2 regions of the Fructobacillus tropaeoli genome follow, and region 1 is predicted to be linked to the other one. Evidence: riboswitches for the same ligand, from Rfam matches in the RefSeq annotation. Region 1 holds a riboswitch; the other holds the start of a gene.
What was found. Region 1 has a riboswitch for lysine ahead of FT12353_RS05235 (amino acid permease). Riboswitches for the same ligand answer to the same signal wherever they lie in the genome.
Positions count from the first base shown of each region.

Region 2: it holds a riboswitch for lysine, as region 1 does, so the genes downstream of both, alr (alanine racemase) here and FT12353_RS05235 (amino acid permease) in region 1, are expected to answer to the same signal.

Region 1 is NZ_BOJU01000003.1:219,774-224,315, reverse strand. Features, by position in the region: gene FT12353_RS05250 (ketopantoate reductase family protein) at 1-219, opposite strand, end outside; gene trpS (tryptophan--tRNA ligase) at 351-1,367, shown strand; gene FT12353_RS05240 (hypothetical protein) at 1,503-2,123, shown strand; lysine riboswitch at 2,143-2,313, shown strand; gene FT12353_RS05235 (amino acid permease) at 2,411-3,862, shown strand; gene FT12353_RS05230 (TetR/AcrR family transcriptional regulator) at 3,976-4,542, opposite strand, start outside.
Region 2 is NZ_BOJU01000002.1:224,787-229,328, reverse strand. Features, by position in the region: gene FT12353_RS03105 (exonuclease domain-containing protein) at 1-1,537, shown strand, start outside; lysine riboswitch at 1,647-1,799, shown strand; gene alr (alanine racemase) at 1,888-3,000, shown strand; gene lysA (diaminopimelate decarboxylase) at 3,053-4,354, shown strand; gene dapD (2,3,4,5-tetrahydropyridine-2,6-dicarboxylate N-acetyltransferase) at 4,463-4,542, shown strand, end outside.

The DNA of each region.
Region 1 (4,542 bases):
TGGGGTACCTTCATATTCTTCTGGTGAATAAATATTCACCTTAATTGGCGTCTTGTCTTCGTGGTCAACTGATCGGTAAACCACGTCGCCTTGCGCCTTAATGACGTCAACAGAACCTTGTGTTGGTTCGACAAAATCAACGTCGAGGCCAGCTTCTTCTTGCAATAAGAGGCCATAACGAAGGCCCATCGCACCCGCACCAACAACAGCATATTTCATATTGATTCCCCCTTAGTGTGAAAACATTCTAATCTTTTTCTCATAATATAACAATAAAACAAGAATCCTGCAAGTCGAGTTTGATTTCGTTATAATGGAAAGGTTAATAACTAGAAAGAGAAATAGAAGCCATGGAAAAAGAAATTTATTTAACCGGCGATCGCCCAACCGGAAAACTACATATCGGTCACTATATCGGATCTCTGAAGAATCGGGTGGCCATGCAAAATTCTGGGGAATTTGATCCCTATATCATGATTGCGGATACCCAAGCCTTTACGGATAATGCGCGTAATCCTGAAAAAATCAGACAATCATTGACGGAAGTTGCCTTAGATTATTTGGCTGTTGGATTGGACCCAAAGAAATCAACTATTTTTGTCCAGTCTCAAATTCCAGGTTTAGCTGAATTAACGATGTACTTTATGAATTTGGTTTCATTAGGACGGTTAGAGCGTAATCCAACAGTCAAGACTGAAATTCAACAAAAGGGCTTCGGGGAAGGGATTCCTGCTGGGTTCTTAACGTATCCAGTTTCTCAAGCCGCAGATATCACCATTTTTAAGGCAAAAAAGGTCCCAGTTGGTGACGATCAAAAGCCGATGATTGAGCAAACACGTGAATTAGTTCGTTCATTCAATAATGCTTATCAAAAAGATGTTTTTGTTGAGCCTGAGGGCGTTTTCCCACCAAAGGGACAGGGCCGTCTTCCTGGAATTGATGGAAATGCGAAGATGTCAAAGTCATTGAATAATGGGATCTACCTTTCTGATGATCCAGATACTTTAGCTAAGAAAGTCAAGTCAATGTATACCGACCCAACACATATTCGTGTTGAGGACCCGGGACATGTTGAAGGCAACGTCGTCTTTACCTATTTAGATATTTTTGACCCCGATCAAGGGCGAGTACAAGATTTAAAGGAACAGTACCAGGCTGGGGGCTTAGGTGATATGAAGCTTAAGAAACACCTATTGGACGTGATGGAAGCTGAATTGGCACCGATTCGTGAGCGCCGGTTAGAGTACGCACAAAACATGGATCAGGTATTAGCCATGTTGAAAAATGGCTCAGAAAAAGCAAATCAAAGAGCTGAAGAAACCATGAAAGAGGTTCGAGCAGCCATGGGTATCAATTATTTTAATTAAGAACAATTCTTGATTACAATAGTTGCACTTTGCTTTTTTTTATTACATGACGTAAACTCTTTTACATAAGAATGTTATTTATTTATCGAAGAGGACCGTCTTGTGTTAATATCGCCATTAAAAAAGAGACCATATTTGTCAAAGTGCTTTTTAGCACTTTTTATTATTCTATCGATTATGCTGCGCTTCAATAGTGGCTTTTTAGAATTAATGGACACTGTTTTTGCCATTATAGCCCAAGAAATTGCTAGTCATTTCTTATTTTTAGCAGGCCCTGCTAATGTGATGGGAAGTTTGTGGTTTATTTGGTTAGTTAATATTTTCTGGGCGTTTTTCATTCGGTCTTTGGGCTTTAAAGTTGGCTCTTGGTGGGCGATTAACGTGACCACAATTTTCTTTATCAGTATGATTATTTGGTCGGCAATAGTTTTCTTAACCTGGAATCACGGGTTAACTTTAGATCAAACGATGCCTGATTTATCATTGGCAATGTGGGCCTTGTTTTTCTTTGAATTTGACAACATCCTAGTTCGTCGATTTCACGTGGCCCACTGGGTCAAGACCACCATTCAGACCGTCTTTGTGTTAACGTGGATTGTGTTAGCTGGCAATAAGATGGTTGGTAGTGATTTGTCCTTTACCACGGTGTTGGGCGCTTTCTTACTGGCCTATATTTACTTCCGTTTAGCTGCTAAGGTTTACTTAAAGCACGTTAAAAGTTGGTTAGTCATTTTTGCAGTTGACGGTGATATTTAAATTGTGTTATGGTAGGAACAACAAACAAAGAGGTCGCAACTAAAATGAGTAGCCCTGAAGAGTCTGGCCAAGACAAAGACTGAGGGTGAAAGGTGCAGTTGCCGAAAGGAAATTTTGCGTCAAAAATTTTCCTTGGGCCGGTGAAGAAGATTCATCGGACTGTCGTTTTTAACGGTGCGCTTTGCTAATCATTGCTATCATTATTGAACGAATTTACCGCCTGTTTTTGTTTTGTGACAAAAACGGGTTTTTTTATTGTTTGAAATTCATATGAAGGAGTCATGCAAATGGCTGAACAAGATCAAAATGCCATCCAGCAGGAATTGAAGACACGTCATGTCTCCATGATTGCCTTGGGTGGATCAATTGGAACGGGGCTCTTTTTGGCCTCTGGAGCAACGGTATCACAAGCTGGACCAATGGGCGCCATTACTGCCTATTTGGTGATGGGTGTCATGGTTTACTTCCTGATGACTTCACTTGGTGAAATGGCAACTTATATGCCAACTACTGGTTCGTTTTCAGAATACGGTAATCGTTTTATTGAACCAGCTATGGGCTTTGCCCTTGGGTGGAATTACTGGTTTAACTGGGCGATTACCATTGCGGCTGAAGTCTCGGCGGTTGGTTTGGTCGCGCAGTTCTGGCTGCCTCACGTACCGGCTTGGGTTTTCTCAGCGATTGTGTTGGCACTGATTTTCTTTATTAATCTCTTTTCCGTTTCGACTTTTGGTGAAACTGAATTTTGGTTGTCGACAATCAAGGTTGTGACGATTGTCTTCTTCTTGATTATTGGTGTCTTGACCATTTTTGGGGTTATTCACTCAAATCAAAACGTCATGCATAACCTGTCTGTTGGTAACCACGGTTTTGTTGGTGGCTTCCAAGGTGTCTTGTCGGTTTTCTTGGTTGCTGGTTTTTCATTCCAGGGAACAGAAATGGTGGGGATTACTGCTGGTGAAGCAAAGGACCCATCAAAATCAGTGCCAAAGGCGATTAACTCAGTCTTCTGGCGGATCTTGTTGTTCTATATCGGTGCCATCTTTGTGATTTCTGCTTTGGTGTATTACAAGGATCCAAATTTGTTGTCAGCTGCTAATAACAACGACATCACGGTTTCACCATTTACGATTGTCTTCAAGAATGCTGGTATCGCTTTTGCCGCCTCATTAATGAACGCAGTTATCTTGACGTCAATTATTTCAGCAGCGAATTCAGCTACTTATGCAGCTAACCGAACACTTTACGCCTTGGCCAAGAAGGGTCAGGCACCAAAGGTATTTTCAAAGTTGTCAAAATTTGGTGTGCCTTGGGCATCCCTATTGTTAACGGTCTTCGTTGGCATGTTTGCTTTCTTGTCAGACATTAAGGGTGGTAGTGAAGCCTACACTTGGTTGGTTGCTGCTTCAGGTCTGTCTGGCTTTATTGCCTGGCTAGGAATTGCCTTAGCACATTTGCGCTTCCGTCGTGCCTATGTTCGCCAAGGTAAGGACTTGAACAAGTTGGTCTATAAGGCACGCTGGTTCCCATTTGGTCCGATTTTGGCCATTGTTTTGTCAATCGTAGTGATTGTTTTGCAAGACCCAACTTCCTTTACTCACTTTGATTGGGAAAAGATTGGCATGACTTATCTGTCAGTGCCAATTGTCGTGATTCCATACATTGTCTATAAGATTGTTAAGAAGTCAAAGTTGATTCCTTTAGATGAAATTGATTTGGATTCAAAGGCTGAACATTAAAAATTGGTTATTCAGCCGGATTTCGGTTGGGTAGGTTATGTTTCTTAATTAATAAAAGAGCTTCCACCTTTAGGGTGGAAGCTCTTTTTGTGAAAGAAATCAGTGCTAATAGGTTAATCGCTCATTTCAGCTAAATCAAGAATAGAATTTGAGAAAAGATAGATAAAGCGTTGAGCAAAAATGTCAGGCTTAACAGGCTCTTCTTGCGTGAGCCAGATACTGATGGCGGCCATGACTTGGTTAATCGTAAGTTCAGCAAGTGTTTGTGAGGTTAACTCATGTTGGTTTCCGTTTGCACCATCAAAGTAGGGGATGAGCATGTCGATGTACTGTTGATTTAAGTAGGGACGCCAGGCTGGATCTGCTACTTTTGAATAAAAAACACCAAGGAATTCATGTTTTTCATAAAGTGATGGAATAACGTTTTCAGCGAAAAAATTTAGTAATTCTTTGAAGGAATGGTTTTTGTCATGAAAGGCAAAGCACTTTAACTGTTGGTATGGTTTATTATCAACGTAATAATGCAGTGATTGCGTTAATTCCTCAATATTTTGAAAATGATTTTTGTAGATAGCTTGTCTGGAAACACCTAATTCTTCAGCGATTTTGGCTAATGAAATATCTTTTGTACTCTCAGCGACTCGGGCGACCTTCAGGTATGCGTAAAAAATGCGTTCGGT
Region 2 (4,542 bases), on a different contig from region 1:
GTCGTATTTATTGCCACTCTTTTATCAAAACCGCCAACAGGCGACATACCTGCTGGCCCATGACATTACGCTCTTGAACCATCAGGATGTTATCCTAGCGGAATTACAGGAGCGACTGCCCGGGGCTAACTTATCGGTGGCGAAACTCTATGCGCCGCGCGATTACCTGGATGAGAAGAAGTTTCAAAAGGTTCTGGCGGTAGCTAGAAGCCAAGGTGGCGCCTTTTGGCAAGCGCGTGTCCTGGTTTGGTTAGCCGAAAGTCCTGATTTAGCCCTCATTGATTTGCCAAAAGGTGTGCAAAATCAGCCTGGCTTGGCAGCAGTCCGTTCTGATGAAACGGGTCCGGCCTTTGTCAAAGCTTTTGACAAGGCGGCTCAGGCCGATGTGGTTCTTCTGACCTTTGCGGCCTTCTTTGCTATTTCGGAGGGGCTGGAAAAGGCAAGCAAGTACCAAGACCGGCCCGTGGCCATTTTGGAAAAGCCGATTGCGCTTTTGACCGCCATTCAAGAGGGCTTTGGCCTGACATTGCCTTTGAGCTTTTACCAAGACCAGGTAGCCCGCTTAGCTGATTTGGCAGCTAGCTTGCCGAAGAAGACACAGGGGCAGTGGAAGGTGGCGCTTCATAACTGGGAAGAGGCCAGCAATAAGATTGACGCCCAAGCCGAAGATATTGGTCTGGTAAAGACCGGTAAGGCGGTATTGAATCGCTTGTTGGACTTGGTTGATTTGGCCGCTAAGGCTGATTTTAACCACAAATTGACGCAAGCGGATTTGACGGCTAAATTAGCTAAGCTTTCGTGGCTATCAGCGCACCAGGAATACTTAGCCAACATCTCCTGGCACATCCAAAAGGAGCCGGCCGTCCAAAACCTAATTTTTGAGGTCAAGGCTGATTTGCTGTACCAAAAGTACTTCTTGAAACAGGTGGATAAAGTCCTAGTCGTTTCGTCTTATTTACCGGATGATTTAGCAACATTTCTAGCCCAGACGCCAGGCGCCCTGTTGCCGGAGAAAAGTGAATTCGAGGGGACAACGGATAATCAGTTGACAACGGTACTGACCACGAGCCGTAATGAAGACCAGCAGATTGAACAGCTGGTTTTGGCCAAGGTTCAGCACTTTGTTCTGATTGTGGAGGACCACGCCGCCTTGAAGCATTGGTACTACAAGTTATCGGACCGCTATGGTGATGACTATGTTGTCTATGCGCAGGACATTTCGGCGCCCCTCATTAAGGCCGCCCGCCAAAGCAGCCAGGAAGAACAGTCAATTTTGATTGTCCTACCAGAATACTTGTCGGCGATTTGGCAGCAAAGTCTACAAGTGCCAGAAGTGGCCGTCATCTCACAGGCCCATCGCTGGGTTGATGTGACGACGCTCACACCGCTATTGATTGCCCTTCAAAAACAAGAAAAGTCCGTTTTACTTGCTTCCTTTAACCAGGGACAGGTTAAAGCGCTTTCGGATCGATTGGCAACTGTTAATAGTCGGTACAAACGGGTAAAAGCGAACTTTTATCAAAAAAAGCTTTCATAAAATTAAGAAAAGACAGCCAATATCGGCTGCCTTTTTTGTTAAAAAGATAATTTATTTTGTCAGGAGTGTTGACATGAGAAAAAATCTCATGTATATTAATGGCAACTTAATAAGTAATAGAGGTCGCAACCAACAAGAGTACCGAACATTGTTCGCGAAAGGGGCGGTTGCCGAAGCTGATGGGGTCAGAGCCATTTTGCTGGGCCAATAGTTAAGAGCTATTGGACTGTCGCTGCAAATGCAGCGGGGAGCTATTCAACTGTTTTTTTGTGACTATTTTTAGACAATAATCCAAACGACAGGGATAAACCCCCGTTGTTTGGATTTTTTTATTGCCTAAGGAGGCTCACATGGTTGTCGCTAATCACCGTCCAAGTCGTTTATTGATTTCAAAGGCAGCGGTGGCCAAAAATTTAAAAGTTATGCGTGAGAGTAGCCACGCCAACTTTATTTTCATGACGGTGAAGGCCAATGCCTACGGCTTTGGTTTGTTGGAAATGAGTCAGGCTGCTGTTGAAGGTGGTGCTGATGGCTTGGCCGTTGCTGTGATGGATGAGGCAATTGCCTTACGAAAAGCCGGCTTTTGCCAACCGATCTTGGTTTTGGGCCTCACGTCTCCTGAATTTGCTCAATTAATGGCTGATTACCAAATCATTGCCACGGTTGCTGATCGTGAAACCTTGAAGCAGGCTGAAGCCAATTTGCGTCTCGGCGGTCCTAAGCTCCAAGTTAACTTGGCGGTCGACACGGGTATGGGCCGAATCGGTTTTCGTAACCGAGAAGAGTTGAGTGCGGCAATCGACGACGTTCAAGATGCTGATTTCTTACTTTACCAAGGCATTATGACTCACTTTGCTACGGCCGATGATGTTGATACGACATACTTTGAAGGCCAGCTAGCAACCTGGCATGAGTTAACCGATGGTTTGCCAATGCCACCGATGGTTCACTTGGCTAACTCGGCCGCAGCTTTATACCGGGTTGATCAGATGCCAATGGATGTCATTCGAGCAGGAACTTCGGTCTATGGTATTGAGCCATCCGAAGGGGTATTAAAGCCTGACAACTACCTGGAACCGGTCTTGACACTCGAATCCGAGGTGGTCATGATCAAACAGCTGCCAACAGGTGCCTCCGTTTCCTATGGTGCCACTTACCAAACCACCAAGCCCCAATGGATTGCGACTTTGCCAATCGGCTACGGGGATGGCCTACCACGAGAAACAGTTGGCTATGAAGTTTTGGTTAATGGCCAAAAGGCGCCAATTGTTGGCAAGTTAGCCATGGACCAACTGATGATTGCTTTGGAAGAACCCGTTCCGGTTGGAACTAAGGTGACTTTCATTGGTAAAAATCAGGACCAGGAAAACACACTAATTGACTTTTCCCACTATTGCGAAATTGATCCATGGGAAATCACCATTCGTTTCCAAGACCGCTTAGCACGGTACTTGGTTGATTAAGCCCCACCTAATAATATTTTGATTGAAAAAGAGAGAAGAAGGAAAGATTCTTATGTCAAACCACTTGCAAGTAAATGACCAAGACCAGCTCATGATTGGTGGCGTGTTAGCCACTGATTTGGCCAAGGAATACCAAACGCCATTGTACGTCTATGACGTTTTGACTATGCGTAAGCAGATGCGTGCCTTCAAGAAGGCCTTTGAACAAGCCGGTCAAAAAGGGGCCGTTGCTTATGCTTCAAAGGCATTTGCCTGCCAGGCAATGTACCAGGTGGTTGCTGAAGAAGGCTTGCACTTAGACCTCGTTTCCGCCGGTGAAATCTACACGGCGGTGGCTGCGGACTTCCCGATGGCCAATGTTTCTTATAACGGAAACAACAAGTCACTGGCTGATTTGACCTTTGCCGTTGAATCCGGGGTTGGCACGATTATCGTTGATAATTTCTTGGAACTTGACCTTTTGCACCGGGTTATGGCCGGTCGAGAGGGACAGCAAAATGTGATTTTGCGTGTGGTTCCTGGCGTGTCAGCCCACACCCATGATTACATTCAGACTGGTCAAGTCGACTCTAAGTTTGGCTTTGATTTGGAATTTGGTCAAGCTAAGCGAGCTTATGAAATTGCTGAAGGCGATGAAAGCTTGCACCTGCTTGGTTTGTCAGCCCACATCGGTTCTCAAATTTTTGAGGAAGATGGCTTTGAATTAGCCGGCCAAAAATTAGTTGACTTGTGTGCTTCATGGGATTACCAACCAGAAGTATTGGACCTTGGCGGTGGCTTTGGAATTGCCTACACGGACGCTGATAAGCCACGCTTACCAGAAGACCTCGTTTTGGCCTTACTGAAAAGCGTCCAGGAACAAACGGCTAAGAAGGGCATGACCCAACCGGATATCTGGATTGAGCCGGGGCGCTCAATCGCTGGCCCAGCCGGTTACAGCTTGTACACTGTTGGTTCTCGTAAGGATATACCGGGTGTGCGGACTTACTTGGCCGTTGACGGTGGAATGGGTGATAACATTCGTCCAGCCCTTTACCAGGCTGATTATCAGGCGGTCTTGGCCAACAACGTTCATGGAGCGCCAGCCGAGCATGTCCGCTTAGTGGGTAAGTATTGTGAATCGGGTGATGTCTTGATTCAAGACCAAGAATTGCCAGCAACAGAGCCGGGCGACTTGGTTGCCGTTTTGAATACCGGTGCTTACGGGTACTCAATGGCCTCCCGCTACAACCGCAATCCTGTGCCAGCCGTGGTCTTCGTTGAAAACGGCCTCTCACAACTGGTGGTCGAAGGTGAAAGCTTAGCTGATTTGACCAGCCACGACCGTGCTTACCAATTACCTGGTAAGTGGTAAAATCAGCTTTGGCGAGACTTGCTTGATTTCATCAGCCTGTCTTGCCAGGCTGAAAGAAACAATTGGATTTAAATAAGAAGAAAACAACTCGAAAAGGAAAACAAAAACATGACTGAAATGGATACAGCGGCGATCATTAATTACTTGGCAACTTCTAAGAAGAAGACACCAGCAAAGGTGACCTTAGC